DNA from 3 places in the Brevibacterium sp. 91QC2O2 genome. Region 3 is predicted to be linked to each of the others. Evidence: riboswitches for the same ligand, from Rfam matches in the RefSeq annotation. Region 3 holds a riboswitch; each other region holds the start of a gene.
The links. A riboswitch is a leader RNA that binds a small molecule or an ion and turns the genes downstream of it on or off. The one in region 3 is predicted to bind thiamine pyrophosphate.
Positions count from the first base shown of each region.

Region 1: linked by a shared signal. The riboswitch ahead of NQ036_RS08135 (ECF transporter S component) and the one ahead of NQ036_RS03010 (3-oxoacyl-ACP reductase) in region 3 are both predicted to bind thiamine pyrophosphate.
Region 2: linked by a shared signal. The riboswitch ahead of thiE (thiamine phosphate synthase) and the one ahead of NQ036_RS03010 (3-oxoacyl-ACP reductase) in region 3 are both predicted to bind thiamine pyrophosphate.

Region 1 is NZ_JANIJY010000008.1:74,185-79,176, reverse strand. Features, by position in the region: gene NQ036_RS08145 (MmgE/PrpD family protein) at 1-560, opposite strand, end outside; gene nadC (carboxylating nicotinate-nucleotide diphosphorylase) at 848-1,825, shown strand; TPP riboswitch at 1,847-1,953, shown strand; gene NQ036_RS08135 (ECF transporter S component) at 1,979-2,593, shown strand; gene NQ036_RS08130 (ECF transporter S component) at 2,598-4,979, shown strand; gene NQ036_RS08125 (energy-coupling factor transporter transmembrane protein EcfT) at 4,976-4,992, shown strand, end outside.
Region 2 is NZ_JANIJY010000003.1:166,629-171,620, forward strand. Features, by position in the region: gene NQ036_RS04245 (TenA family protein) at 1-605, opposite strand, end outside; gene thiD (bifunctional hydroxymethylpyrimidine kinase/phosphomethylpyrimidine kinase) at 634-1,539, opposite strand; gene thiE (thiamine phosphate synthase) at 1,536-2,267, opposite strand; TPP riboswitch at 2,255-2,386, opposite strand; gene NQ036_RS04260 (acyl-CoA thioesterase domain-containing protein) at 2,454-3,293, shown strand; gene NQ036_RS04265 (VOC family protein) at 3,361-4,359, opposite strand; gene guaB (IMP dehydrogenase) at 4,505-4,992, opposite strand, start outside.
Region 3 is NZ_JANIJY010000002.1:207,422-212,413, reverse strand. Features, by position in the region: gene NQ036_RS03020 (MarR family winged helix-turn-helix transcriptional regulator) at 1-450, shown strand, start outside; gene nhaA (Na+/H+ antiporter NhaA) at 532-1,878, opposite strand; TPP riboswitch at 2,113-2,235, shown strand; gene NQ036_RS03010 (3-oxoacyl-ACP reductase) at 2,345-3,121, shown strand; gene NQ036_RS03005 (LLM class flavin-dependent oxidoreductase) at 3,127-4,452, shown strand; glycine riboswitch at 4,527-4,638, shown strand; gene gcvP (aminomethyl-transferring glycine dehydrogenase) at 4,747-4,992, shown strand, end outside.

The sequences.
Region 1 (4,992 bases), on a different contig from region 3:
AGGTGCAGCATGGCGCCCAGGCCGGCGGCGACCGACGGGCCCAGGTGGGCGACGTGGTCGATCTTGTGTTCGTGCAGGCAGATGCCCTTGGCCAGGTCGATCTGGATCTCGTAGCCGGTGGCGATGCCGTTGATCAGGTCAGCGCCGGAGACGCTGCCCAGGTGCTGGGCGACGGCGATCATCGGGGGGATGTTGTCGCCGGGGTGCGAGTACTCCTTGGCCAGGAAGGTGTCGTGGAAGTCGAGTTCGCGCACGGCCACGCCATTTGCGAAGGCGGCCCATTCGGGGGAGATGTGGTCGCTCAGCGGCTGGCCGAAGACGGTCGCACCCGGTTCGAGCTTGTGGGGCAGGGCCTGTTCGCGGGCGTGGGTGGGCGCCTTGCGATTGACGGAGGCGGCTGCGACGGAGGCGTTGTCGATGACACGGTTGATCACCATGTCCGCGACTTCCGATTCGATCGCGACCGGGTCGGCTGCGACCTGGGCGATCTTGTAGGCCAGCTGGTCCTTGCGCTCCAGGTTCTCAGCGCTCTTGTATACCCGGACTTCGTGGTTGATCATGGAGGATGCTCCTATTGTCGACTTTGACCTGATGCCGCGTCCACACCCCAGCCTAACGGTGTGCGCGCCTGGCCGGTAGCCCTGCGGCGCTTGTATGGGGATGCGGGCGACGTGTATCTGCCACCACAAATATATCTTGACATCAAGGTATTTCCCAAACCGTGGGTCCGCCGTTGGTCCGCCCGTGGGTCCAACCACGGGTCCGAACGGCGGACAGGCCGTTCGCTCGAACCGGGGCTCGACCGGACTCCGTCGGCACCGCGTCGAGGCCGCGTAGAGTGGGCCGCGTGAGTATCGAGATCGCCCCCGTGCCCCAGACCGTCATCGACGCCGTGATCGCCCGTGCCCTGGACGAGGACGCCCCCACCGGCGACCTCTCAGCGCAGACCTTCGTCCCCGCCTCCCTGACCACCACGGCCAGGGTCGTCGCCCGCGAACCCGGCGTGATGGCCGGCGGTGCCGTATTCGCCACCGCCATGGAACAGGCGGCCTACCGCACCCAGGCGCCCGGCGCGCCGGCCGGAATCGTCCCGCTGGCAGCGGGCGCCGCCGGCACCGTGTCCGTCCGACAGCTGGTCGCCGAGGGCGCCCCGTTCTCCACCGGAGACGCACTCATCGAGGTCTCCGGCCCCGCCCACGCGGTGCTGCTGGGCGAGCGCACCGGTTTGAACCTGCTGCAGCGCCTGTGCGCGATCGCCGCGCTGACCGCGCGCTATGTGGCCGCTGCGAACGCAGGCCGGGCGCAGTCCGACCCGGAGCACGGCACCACGGCACGTCCGGTGCGCGTGGTCGACACCCGCAAGACCACCCCGGGCCTGCGCACCCTGGAGAAGTACGCGGTGCGCGCAGGCGGCGGGCACAATCATCGCGCCGGCCTGTCCGATGCGGTGATGCTCAAGGACAACCACCTGGCCCTCCTGGGCGAGGGCGAGGCGCTGACCGCCGCCCTGCGCGCCGGCAAGGAGAAGCTGGGCCACACCACGCACCTGGAGGTCGAGGTGGATCGTTTCGAGCAGATCGAACCCGTGCTGGCCGCCGGTGTGGACACCATCATGCTGGACAACTTCGGCCCGGCCGAACTGGCCCGCGGCGTGGCCCAGGTGGCCGGGCGCGCCCTGGTCGAGGCCTCGGGCGGGGTGAACCTGGAGACGATCGGGGCGATCGCCGCCAGCGGGGTCGACATCGTCTCCGTCGGCGCGCTGACGCATTCGGTGGTCAACCTGGACCTGGGCCTGGACACCGTCGAGGACGTGCTCACCGTCTGAGCCGACCGCGTTATAGTGGAGGGACAACGACAGGGGAGCGCCACAAGGGGCGCTGAGAGTGCAGTGAACTGCAGACCCTCGAACCTGCTGCGGTTAGGACCGCCGAAGGAAGTCGAGTTCTCTTTCCCCTCCTGATCATCACAGGAGGCGAGCATGACCGATCATGCTGTCCACAATTCCGTGTCCACCCGCAGCACCTTCCGCTGGCGAGTCGTCGACATCGTCACCGCATCCGTGCTCGGCGTGGTGTGCGGACTGATCTTCTGGCTGTGGGCCGCGGCCTGGAGCTTCGTCGAACCGCTGTTCGCATTCTTCCCGCCGGCCTCCGGCCTGCTCAGCGCCGGCTGGGTGCTGGCCGGACCACTTGCCGGACTCATCATCCGCAAACCGGGCGCGGCCCTCTATGCTGAGGTATTGGCCGCCATCGTCGAGGCCACGCTGGGCTCCCACTTCGGCTTCGGCGCGATCATCTCCGGGCTCTGTCAGGGGCTGGGCGCCGAACTCGCGTTCACGGTCCTGGCCTACCGCCGCTTCGGCTTCGGCACCGCGCTGTTCTCCGGCGCGCTGGCCGGCCTGGCCCTGGGCCTGAACGAGAACCTGCTGTACAACACCGAATGGCTGCCCGCGTGGAAGTTGACGTATCTGGGCACGACCGCGGTATCCGGACTGGTGATCGCGGGTGTGCTCATGTGGGCGGCCGTGAGGGCACTGGCACGTACCGGCGCGCTGTCCGCATTCGCAGCGGGCAGGGCGAAACAGGAGGTTTGAGACTGTGAGCGTTGAAGCGACGACCCGGGGCGGCACACCACCGCGCGCCGTGGGGAACCGGCTGAGCTGGCGGGTCGTCGACATCGTCACGGCATCCGTGCTGGCGGTGGTCTGCGGCGTCATCTACTGGATCTGGTCGGCCGGCTGGACCTTCATCACCCCGGCCTTCGCGGCCTTCCCGCCCGGCGACGGGATCCTCTCGGGCACCTGGGTGCTGGCCGGGCCCCTGGCCGGGCTCATCATCCGCAAGCCGGGTGCTGCCCTCTACGCCGAGGTCCTGGCCGCCGTGACCGAGGCCGTGCTGGGCTCCCACTTCGGGTTCTCCATCCTGCTGACCTCCCCCATTCAGGGACTGGCCGCGGAGCTGGCCTTCGCCGTCTTCGCCTACCGCCGCTTCGGCTTCCCGGTCGTGCTGTTCTCCGGATTGCTTACGGGTACGGCGCAGGGCTGCATCGACAATATCGTTCTCTACGCCGAATGGCTGCCCGTGTGGAAGACGTCCAGGATCGCGTTCTGCGCGGTCTCCGGGCTGCTCATGGCCGGCCTGTTCGTGTGGTGGATCGTGCGCGTCCTGGCCCGCGCCGGAGCACTGACCGCATTCGCCGCCGGGCGCGGTGCCGACGAAGCGCCGGGCTCCCGCGGTTCCGCAGCCGAGGCCACTGCCGGTTCCGACCGAACGCGCGCCACCGCGGCCGGCGCCCCGACCGGTACCTCGACCGGCGGCTCCCCCGCACCGGGCGCCTCGGCCGACGGGCGATCCGACGTAACCGACCGGAGACCGGATGACCCCGCCGTCGTCCCCGCCGAGGTCGTGGCCAGGGACTTCTCCTACCGGCACGCCGGCCGCAAACGCGCGGCCTTCTCCCACCTGTCCCTGACGATCCCGGCCGGCCAGAAGGTATTGCTGGCGGGGGCCTCGGGCGCGGGGAAGTCGACCTTCCTGCACGCCCTGGCCGGGGTCCTGCCGGCCGAATCCGGCTACGCCACCGGAGAACTGCTGGTCGCCGGCGCCGCGCCCGATCCGACTCGCGGGACCTGCGGCCTGGTGCTCCAGGACCCCGATTCGCAGGCGGTCATGTCGAAGATCGGCCACGACGTCACCTTCGGGCTGGAGAATCTGCGGGTGCCCGCCGAACAGATCCCGGCCAGGGTCGCCCACGCGCTGGACCTGGTGGGCCTGGACTATCCGCTGGACCATCCGACCACGGCCCTGTCCGGCGGGCAGAAGCAGCGCCTGGCAATCGCCGGGATCGTCGCGATGCGCCCTGGCCTGCTGATCCTCGACGAGCCGACCGCCAACCTCGACCCCGAGGCCGCCGTGGCCATCCGCGATGTCATCGTCGACGCCGCCACCGCGACCGGCGCCACCGTGGTGCTGGTCGAACACCGCCTGCCGCTGTGGGCCGAACACGTGGACCGGATCGTGGTGCTCGGCGCCTCGGCCGACGACGCCGAGGGCACCCGGATCATCGCCGACGGATCGCCCAAGGCGGTGCTCGGCGATGAACTGCTGCGCCCGCACCTGCGCGCGGCGGGCCTGTGGCTACCCGGCGAGGCTGTCGAGGTCCCCGACGACATCCCCGACGGCTCCCTTGGCACCACCGACACCGGGCAGATCGCCGCGGTGGGCGCTGCCGGCCGGGACGCCTCCGGTAGGGACGCCGCAAGCGGTGTGGCCCCCGCACAACCCCTGCTGTCCACCCATGCCCTGCAGGTGGGCCGCGAGTCCCGCGCCGTGGCACGGGTGCCGGGACTCGAGCTGCACCCCGGCACGGTGCTGGCGGTGCGCGGTCCCAACGGCGCCGGCAAGACCACCACCGCACTGACCCTGGCGGGCCTGCTTCCTCCGGTGGCGGGCGATGTCGTGGCCGGTGAGGGCCTGGTGCGCCTGCCCGGTGCCGCGCGGGTTCCGAAGTCCACCCATCCGGGCGAGTGGAGTTCCAAGGAGCTGGTCGAACGGATCGGCATGGTCTTCCAGGAACCCGAACATCAGTTCATGCGGCCCAGCGTGCGCGCCGAACTGGAATACGGCCCGCAGCGGGCGGGCTGGGCCGAAGCCGATGTCGCCGCGCGCACCGCGCAGTTGCTCGACGCGCTGCGCCTGACACCCCTGGCCCAGGCCCACCCCAACACCCTGTCAGGCGGTGAGAAGCGCCGGCTCAGCGTGGCCGCGATGATCGCCGCGCGCCCGCCCGTGCTCATCGTCGACGAGCCGACCTTCGGCCAGGACGCCCTGACCTGGGGCGCGCTGGTGGAGCTGTTCGAGGAGCTGATCGCCGGCGGCACCGCGATCGTCGCCGTCACCCATGATGCGGACTTCGCCACTGCGATCGGCGCGCGCACCGTGCACGTCGACCAGGTGGGGAACGCTGGGAGGCGGGCATGACCTCGGCCCCGGA
Region 2 (4,992 bases), on a different contig from region 3:
CCCACCACCGATGCGTCGAAGTCGGGGCTGTCGTAGGCCTCGATCCAGGTCGCGAAGGGATGCCCCGCCAGATCGCGGGACCCCGCCCGCACCCGCTGAACCAGGACCTTGCCGATGTGCGCGTACACCCAGAAGCACGGCAGGATCGCGGCGACTCCCACTGCATAGGGTGCGCTCGCCGCCTGGCTGAGCAGATAGGAGGTGTAGCCCAGTGTCGTGGGGTTGGCCCCGCCGGCGGGCCAGGCCGCCCCGATCACACCGGCCGCGGTCGAAAGCCGGTCGGCGATCGCTGAGAACCCGGGGTCCGCCAGCAATTCGGCGTGCATCGACTGTTCATCGGCGATCGCCTCGCCTGCGGCCAAGACCCAGAAGCGGGTCTGGTCGCTGCTGGGTGCGGCCGCCCCCAGCAGGCTCATGGCCCGGGCATAGCCGTCCAGGTACAGCTCGTCCTGCAACAGGTAGTTCACGAAGGCCTCGTGGCCGAGTGTGCCGTCGGCCAGTTGGCCCAGGAAGTCGAGTTCCTCGATCCGGGTGATGACGTCGTGTACGGAATTCCACAGCTCGCGCGTGCGCGGGCCCTGGCTGAACAGGTGGTAGTCGACCATGGTGTATCCCTCCTCGGGTTTCGGGTGCTCAGGCTCGTGCGCGCACGGGGCGCAGATCGACCAGGTGGTCGACCGGCCCGTGGGCGCCGGCCGGGTCCAGCGACAGGTTCCAGCCCGCCGCCGCGGCCAGGGCCCGGCCCAGGTACTCCAGGCCCTCGAAGACCGCGGGCTCCAGCTGTGCCCCGCGGGCCAGTTCCGCGGTGATGGCGGCGGACAGGGTGCAGCCGGTGCCGTGGGTATTGGCCGAGGCGACCCGTGGGTGCGTGTACACGTGCACCGAGGCCGCCCCGGGGCCATCCGCGACGGCGAGCACGTCGAAGACAGTGCCGCCGGTGCCGTGGCCGCCCTTGACCAGGGCCGCCCCGGCCCCGCGCGCCACGAGTTCGCGGGCCTGGGCCGTCATCTGGGACTCGTCGCGGGCCTCGGCGACGTCATCGCCGAGCAGCAGGGCCGCTTCCGGCAGGTTCGGGGTGATGACCGAGGCGACCGGCAGCAGGCGCGCGCGCACCGCGCCGATCGCGTCGGCGTCGAGCAGCCGGTGTCCCGAGGTCGAGACCATGACGGGGTCGACGACCAGGTGGGGCACGGGGGTCTCTGCGAGTTTGTCCACGGTCAGGTCGACCAGCTCTCGGGTGCCCAACATCCCGGTCTTCGCCGCGTCCACGGGCATGTCCCCGAGCACCGAGTCGAACTGGTCGGCAACGAAGTCCGCATCGATCCCGTAGACGCGGGACACACCATGGGTGTTCTGGGCGACCAGGGCGGTGATGACGGAGGTGCCGTAGGCTCCACGGGCGGCGAAGCTCTTGAGGTCGGCGTGGATGCCGGCGCCCCCCGACGGATCGGTGCCGGCGATCGTCAGGGCGATCGGGGGCCTGTTCACTGTATTCAACGGCGTGGGGTTCGGCACGGTGTTCGTCGGCGCAGTGCTCATCGGTTCTCCCCCTGCGCGCCGAGGTAGGCCGCGCGGATCGACCGCGCTGCGGCCTCGGGATCGGCTGCAGTGCAGATATCGGAGACCACGCACACGCCCAGGGCGCCGGCGCCGGCGAGTTCGTGGACGTTGTGGCCCTTGATCCCGCCGATCGCCACGGCGAGGATCCCGAGTTCCAGTGCCTCCCGGTTCAGTTCGGTCCAGTGCTCGACGCCCAGTGCTGGGCGCTGCACGTCCTTCGTCCGGGTGGCCCAGACGGGGCCGACTCCGAACAGGTCCACTCCCCCGGCCTTGGCGGCGACGGCGAACTGTTCGGCGGTGTGGGCGGACAGGCCCAGCAGGGGTTCGGCGCCCAGGCGGGCGCGGACCTGGGCCGGCGGCATGTCCGTCTGGCCCACGTGGATGTGGGCGGGCAGGCCGCGCCGACGCAGTTCGGCGACGACTTCGACGCGGTCGTCGAGGAACACGGGGACGTTCTCGGCCGCCGTCCCGGCCGGTGCGGGGATGCCGCGCAGGGCGGCGAACACGTCCAGGGTCAGGGCCAGGACCTCGGCGTCGGAGGCGTGTTTCTCGCGCACCTGCACGACCGAGGCGCCGCCGGTGACAGCGGCTGCGACGGTGTCGGCCACGCCGCGCCCGGCGGCGGTGCACATCGCGGTGTCGGTCACCAAATACAGGCTGAAATCGTAGGGGATCAGGCGGGGGTTGAGCACAGCGGGGTCAATCATGACCATCCCTTCGCAGGAGTTATCCAGACAGGTTCGACGGGTGTGTTCTCAGCCCTGGCCGGCCGGCGGCGGCACGAACCCGCGCCGGTGCGACTACCTGGGCACCCCGTGTCATCGGCTCCACACTAACATCCACGGCAGTCTAGAGTTGGGGTATCCCCGCATAGCCCGAACCTTGGAGGAACCGTGACCGAAGCACCCGGCAGCCTGCTCAATCTTCTGCAGTTGGAGAAGATCGACCTCAACATCTACCGCGCCGGCTTCGTCTTCGACGAACCCTTCGCGCTCTACGGCGGCCAGGTCGCCACCCAATCCCTGCTGGCCGCGGCCCTGACCGTGGACTCCGGGCGCCTGCCGCACTCTCTGCACGGATACTTCCTGCGGCCCGGCGACGCCTCGAAGCCCACGGTCTTCCAGGTCTTCCGCGACCGCGACGGTGGTTCCTATTCGGCCCGGCGCGTGGTGGCACTGCAGAACGGACGGGTCATCTTCAATATGTCGGCGTCCTTCGCACTGCCGGGGAAGTCCCCCGATGTGCAGGGCGATACGGCGCTGAACGACCACGAGTTGCCGATGAACGAGTTCTACCCGATCCCCCGGCTGTTCAGCTTCGAGGGCCGGAGGACCGAACCGGGTTTCCCCGAACCCGACTATCCGCAGCGCTTCTGGGCCCGCTGCACGGCCGATCTCAGCCGCACCGGGGTGGGGGCTGCGACGATCAGCCGCGACCTCATGAACATCCTGGCGGTGACCTATCTTTCCGACATCTCGTCGGGCATCGGCACGTACAACACCGAAGAGTTCCAATCGCAGTCGAGCCTGGACCACACTCTGTGGTTCCACCGCCCGATGGACGCCGAGGAGTGGATGCTGATGGACCTGCGGCCCCGCTCCGTGGCCTACGGGCGCGGGCTCTACCACGGGGACATCACCGACTCCTCCGGCGTCCTGCTGGCCTCGATCAGCCAGCAGGTCCTGTTCCGCAAGCGCCGTGCCGGCGGTGGCGCCGCGCCTCGGCCGGCCTGAACCTCGGCCGTTCCCAGCGGCCGGATCACGGTCGGTCCCGGGGAATCCGGCCGGGGTCGAGCCGAACTCAGTATTCGGCGATGATGATCTTCTTCTGGCCCATCATCGTCTGATAGGCCCCCGGCCTGGTGCTCAGCTCCGGCCAGGTGCGCGGGACGATCTGCCAGCTCAGGCCGAAGCGATCCTTGCACCAGCCGCAGGCCTCGGCCTCCGGGACATGCGACAGTGCCTCCCACAGTGCGTCGATCTGCGCCTGGTCCTGCGCGTAGACGATGAGCGAGACACCCTCCGTGAAGGTGAAGTCCTGGCCTGCCCCTGGGTCCATCGCCGTGCACCACTGCCCGGCGAGCCGGAAGTCCGCGTGGATCACGGATTCGGCGGTAACCGGCGATTCGACCCCCGGGCCCAGGTCCGGGACCCCGCCGAACTCGCCATAGGTGTACAGGTGTCCCAGTCCGCTGGGGAGGTCGGGGCCGAAGATCCGGGTGAAGGTCTGCAGATAGTAGTCGACGGCCTCGGCCGCCCGGTTCTGCTGGGGACCGCCGAAGCTCAGCGAGGGCAGCAGGAACGGTCGGGGCTGCCCGTCCGGGTTCGTCACCATCAGCTGCCAGCTCACCCCGAAGCGGTCCTCAACCCAGGCGTAGTGCGGGCTGAACGGATAGGCGTCCAGCGGCATCAGTTCGCGGCCACCCTCCATCAGCACCGCGTGGACCCGGTCCAGATAGGCACGGGCATCGGTGTGCCGGGCCGGATCGAAGTTGACGGTCAGGTTGAGCGACGGAGTGGGCCGGAAGGTGTCATCGGCGTTGATGAAGGTGAAGTCCAGGTCCTCGATCCGCAGGTCGAGCGCCAGGAGTTCGCCGGCCAAATCGCGTTGGAAGTCAGGGAGCTCTGCGGGATCGGCCGGGTAGTTCTCGGCGCGTTCGACGGTGACGGAGCGAAACGCCCTGGTGTAGTGCTCAACGGCATCCTGTGCGCACCTGTCGAACCACAGGGAGACGGCCAGCGGGGTCCGTTCGGTTTCGTCGGTGGGCGGTCTGGGGTCTAGAACGGGGTTCGGTGTCATGCCACAAGTGTGCGACCGCCGGAGCGATATGTCACCCCTTTGCCCGCCCATCTGCGAAAACGCCGCGTGGCCGGAACCCGCCGGACCCCTGGATGGGTCCATGGCGGGTCCCGGCCACGCGGCACCGCGACTCAGACGATGGGACTCAGTGCGAGTGGTAGTTCGGCGCCTCGACCGTCATCTGGATGTCGTGCGGGTGGCTTTCCTTCAGACCCGCCGTGGTCAGGCGGACGAAACGGCCGTTTGCCCGCAGCTCCGGGATCGTGCGCGCGCCCACGTAGAACATGGTCTGGCGCAGGCCGCCGGTCAGCTGGTAGGCGACGTTCTTGAGCTGCCCGCGGTAGGCCACGCGGCCCTCGATGCCCTCCGGGATGAGTTCCGTATCGGTGGCGACATCGGCCTGGAAGTAGCGGTCCTTAGAGTACGACTTGCCCTTGCGCGGGGCCATAGCACCCAGCGACCCCATGCCGCGGTAGGACTTGTACTGCTTGCCGTTGACCAGGATGAGTTCGCCGGGGGCCTCACGAGTGCCGGCGAACAGGGACCCCAGCATGACCGATTCTGCACCGGCGACCAGGGCCTTGCCGATATCGCCGGAGTACTGCAGGCCGCCATCGGCGATGACCGGAACGC
Region 3 (4,992 bases):
GAATCCGGAACCGCCGATTCCGGACCCGAGGATTTGGGGACGCTGGTGGGCTACCGGCTCAAAGAAGTGCAGTCGATACTGCGCTCCCGGATGGACGAGACCCTGCGGCCACTGGGCCTGACGACCCCGCAATACGTCTGCCTGGAGGTGCTCAGTCGCACTCCGGGCGCCTCGAACGCGGAGCTGGCCCGCGGCGCCTTCGTCACCCGGCAGACCATGAACACCCTGCTGCGCGGCCTACAGGAGCGGGGCCTGATCGAACGCGCGGTGCGCGCATCCAGTGGCAGGGCACTGCCGATTTCACTCACCGCGGCCGGGCGCGAGCTGCTGGGGGCCGCCGTCGAGCGCACCCACCGGGTCGAGGCCCGCCTGGTCTCCCGGCTCACCGCCGTTCAGCGCGAAACGCTGCAGGAAGCGCTGGCGGCCTGCGTCGAGGGCCTGCGCGATTGAATGTGGACCGTTTGTTTCAGATTCCACTGTTCGAACAGTGGAATCTGAAACAAACGGTCCATGGATGGAGGGCGCGGACCCCTACCGCAGATTGTCGCGGTAGTTGTTCTTGTACATCCGGTTGCGCGGGGCCAGCCATAGCGCGGAGAGCACGGTGGCCAGCACACTGGCCAGCAGGATCGCGATCTTCGCGTCGTTCGCATGCTCTCCGGACACGCCGAAGCTCAGATCGGATACCAGCAGTGCAACCGTGAAGCCCACGCCCGCGACGATCGACACGCCGAACAGATCGGTCCAGGTCACCTGCCGGTCCAGGCGGCCCAGCGGGGTACGGGTGATCAGCCAGGTCGAGGCCATGATGCCGATCGGCTTGCCCAGCACCAGGCCCACCATGATCCCCCAGAACACGGGCGCCTGCAGGGCTGCGACGAAACCGGACCAGCCGCCGATCGCCACGCCGGCGGAGAAGAATGCGAAGATCGGAACGGCGATGGCCGAGGACAGCGGCGAGACCCGGTCGGACAGAATCATGGCCAGGGGGCGCTGCTCGGCCTCCACGCCCGAGGTCGCCGCCGGCGCGTCCTCATCCTCCTCCTCGAGTGCCACCTGGGACGCCGGCTTGGCGCCGTTGGCGGACATGGCCGCCGGCGTCACCAGCCCCAGCACCACGCCGGCAATCGTCGCGTGCACGCCGCTTTGGTACATGCACAGCCAGGCGATTGCGCCGATCGGCAACAGAATCAGCCACATCGCCCAGGCGTGCTTGGCGAAGAATCGGGGGGCGCCGCGGACCAGGAAGAAGTAGGCGAGGATCGGGACCAGCGCGCCCAACAGCCACAGGGGCTGGAGCCCCTGGGCGTAGAAGATCGCGATGATGACGATCGCGATGAGGTCGTCGACCACGGCCAGGGTCATCAGGAAGACCCGCAGTGGGCTGGGCAGCCAGCGACCCACCACCGCCAGGATCGCCAGGGCGAAGGCGATATCGGTGGCCGTCGGAGTGGCCCAGCCCTGTAGGCCCTCGGTCCCGCTGGAGGCCACGATGGCCGCGAAGATGAGTGCCGGCACGATGACCCCGCCGCAGGCCGCGACCATCGGCGTCAGCGCCTGGCGCCAGTCGCGCAGGGCTCCACCGGTGAACTCGAACTTCAGGTCGAGGCCCACGCAGAAGAAGAACACGGCCAGCAGTGCGTCCGCGCACCAGTGGGCCACGCTCAGGTGCAGGGTGGTGAAGCCCAGGGGTAGGTCGAGGTAGGTGTCGCGCACGGCGAAGAACCAGCCCGCCAGTGGGGAGTTCGCGCAGATCACGGCCAGCACCGCCGCGACGATGAGCATGATGCCGCCCAGGTGTTCCCCGCGCAGGGCATTCATGATGGTGGTGCCCAGCGACGGTTTCGCGGGCTTGAGTGTTGTCGGTGTACTGGACATTGGGGTCCTCTTCGGATCGACGGGGTCGCCGGGCACATGCGCAGCACGTGCTCTGACCCCGATTATTCACATGAGAGACCACCCGCGCCGTATACCGTGGGTACGCGCCGAGGTGTTCCCGCCGACCAGACTTCCCGGCACACCGGGGACAACCTTAGCGGCTCATGTCGCCCAGCGCACATTCTGTGTTTCGCCGCGGCCCCTTGCCAGGTGCGCGGGGTCGTGATGTGATGGATGTGTGACACGGGGTACCGCCCGTATGCGCCGGATGAAGATCGGGTGCGACGAGTGGCTGAGAAATACCCGTTGAACCTGATCCAGTTAGCACTGGCGAAGGGATTGTCCGGTGTTCACCGCCCACCGTGGGCCGGTGACAGTGTATGGTCGGCCGGCAGCAGGGTATCCACCCGCGGGCACGACCGGACGCGCACCGATCGCCTTCGCCTCCTATCGAGAGGCATGCATCATGACATCAACCGTTCTTCCGCTCGCCGAGCAGATCGTCCTGGTCACCGGTGGGGCCCGCGGCCTGGGCGCGGCCGTGTCCAGGGCATTCCTGGGCCAGGGCGCCCGCGTCGTCATCGACTATCGTGCTTCGCACGATGCCGCCGGGGCCCTGGCCCAGGAGTTCCCCGACCGGGCACTCGCGATCCAGGCGGACGTCCGGGACCGTGCCCAAGTCGATTCCCTTTTCGCCGAGGCATCCGCCACCTGGGGTGCCCCCGTCACCACGGTGGTCAATAACGCCCTGATCGACTTCTCATTCAACGGTGATGCCCGAGCGAAGGCGGACCGGATCACGTACCCGGAACTCGCCGCGCAGTTCGCCGGTTCCGTTCAGGGCCCACTGAATGTCATCCAGTCGGCGCTGCCCGGCATGACGCGGGCCGGTTTCGGGCGGGTCGTCAACATCGGGACCAATCTGTTCCAGAACCCTGTTGTGCCGTATCACGACTACACCGCCGCCAAGGCGGCACTGCTGTCCCTGACCAGGACGTTCGCCGACGATCTGGGGCCCCGGGGGATTACCGTCAATATGGTCTCCGGTGGACTCCTGCAGACCACCGATGCATCGGCGGCCACCCCGGAAGAGGTCTTCGCCGGGATCGCCGCGAGTACCCCGCTGCGCGCGGTCACAACGCCCGAACAGCTGGCCGACGCGGTGTTGTTCTTCGCCAGCCCCTGGGCGCGGGGCGTGACCGGACAGAATCTCATCGTGGACGGCGGCCTGGTCAAGGGGTGAGGGACGTGACGGTCAAGCAGGCCCATCTCAACCTGTTCATCCACGGTGTCGGCCACCACGCGGCCGCTTGGCGTGCACCGGATGCGCCAAGCGAACACCTCACCGATGTGGAGTACTACAAGGAACTGGCCAGGATCGCCGAACGCGGCAAACTGGACGCCGTGTTCTTCGCCGACGGACAGTCCCTCAGCGGGGACGCAGTGCAGGACGGGCCCGGTTGGGCCCTCGAACCCCTCACTCTGCTGGCCGCCATGAGCCAGGCGACGGATCGTATCGGACTGGTCAGTACTGTGTCGGCCACGTTCTACACGCCGTACCATGCGGCGCGGATGTTGGCCGGTCTGGACCATATTTCAGGAGGGCGCATCGGCTGGAACGTGGTGACCTCGATGTTCGATGCAGAAGCGCAGAACCACGGCATGCCGCACCTGCCGGATCATGCCACCCGTTACGCCAGGGCCGAAGAGTTCGTCGACGTCGTGTTGCGGCTGTTCGATTCCTGGCCGGCCGACTCCATCGTCGTCGAACGGGGAGAGGGGATTGGGGCTTCTGGAGTCCACCCCGGCCGGTATGTCGATGCCGCCATGCTCACCGAGCTCAACCACAGCGGTCGGAATTTCGCGGTGCGGGGCCCGCTCAACGTGCCGAGCCCTCCCCAGGGTCGGCCTGTGCTCTTCCAGGCCGGGGCCTCGGAACAGGGCCGCGACCTGGCCGCGCGCCGCGCGGAGGCAATATATGCGGTGGCCTACGACGCCGAGGCCGGACGTGCCTATCGTGGCGATGTGCGCCGTCGCATCGCCGCCGCCGGGCGCAATCCGGACGCAGTGGCGATTCTGCCCGGTTTGGTGACCTATGTGGGGTCGACCATGGAAGAGGCCCTGGCCAAACAGGCGGCACTCGACGGACTCCTCCCCGTGGAGAACTCGCTGCGGCAGCTCAGCGTGTTCATCGGACAGGACACCTCGGGATGGGACCTGGATGCACCCGTGCCGCCGCTGCCCCCGTTGGAGGAGTTCACGGGGCCCAAAGGCCGCTACGCCACGATTCTGCGCATCATCGCCACTCAACGGCCCACGGTGCGCCGGCTGCTGGGCCGGTTGGCGGCGGGTGGGGGCCATTGCACGATGGTGGGCACACCGGAGTCGATCGCCGACGAGATCGAGATGTGGCTCGATACCGGTGCCGCCGATGGGTTCAATCTGATGCCGCCCTCCCTGCCACAGGGTATCGAGGACTTCGTCGACCATGTCGTGCCCCAATTGCAGCGGCGCGGTAGATTCCGCACGGAATACGTGGGAAAGACCTTGAGAGCTCACCTGGGCCAGTCCTAAGTCGTCCCGCACGGCCCAGCGACATCCGTAACCTGTCCGTCGCAAATCTTCGCTAGACTTGGCAGCAGCCGTCATGACGCGCTCTGGGAGAGCCGCTGGACGAATCGGACCGATGATCGGACCAGTGGCGCCGTAGGTGCAATTCCCTCCCCGGGAAACTCTCAGGCCCAGTACCAGTGCGCGCAGGCAACTCTGGAGCGCACGCGCGCCCGCCTCGGACCCCTGGCCCGAGCAGCGCAAGCCGAGTGACAGAGCGGGGAGGACTGACCTGATCCAGCCGATCGAAGGAAGTTCATGACGGCCTCCACCACTCCGTCCTCCAGTACAGCGACGAACTCCGGGGCCCCGGGCACGTTCGCACACACCTCCGCGGCCTCGGGCGATGCCCCGCGGCCCTTCTCCGACCGCCACATCGGCCCGCGCGCAGCGGATGCAGCCGCGATGCTGGGCGCGCTGGGCTATGACTCCCTGGACTCCCTGGCCGCCGCGGCGATCCCCGACTCCATCGCCCAGGCCGAAGCCAACTCCCTGCCCGGTGCC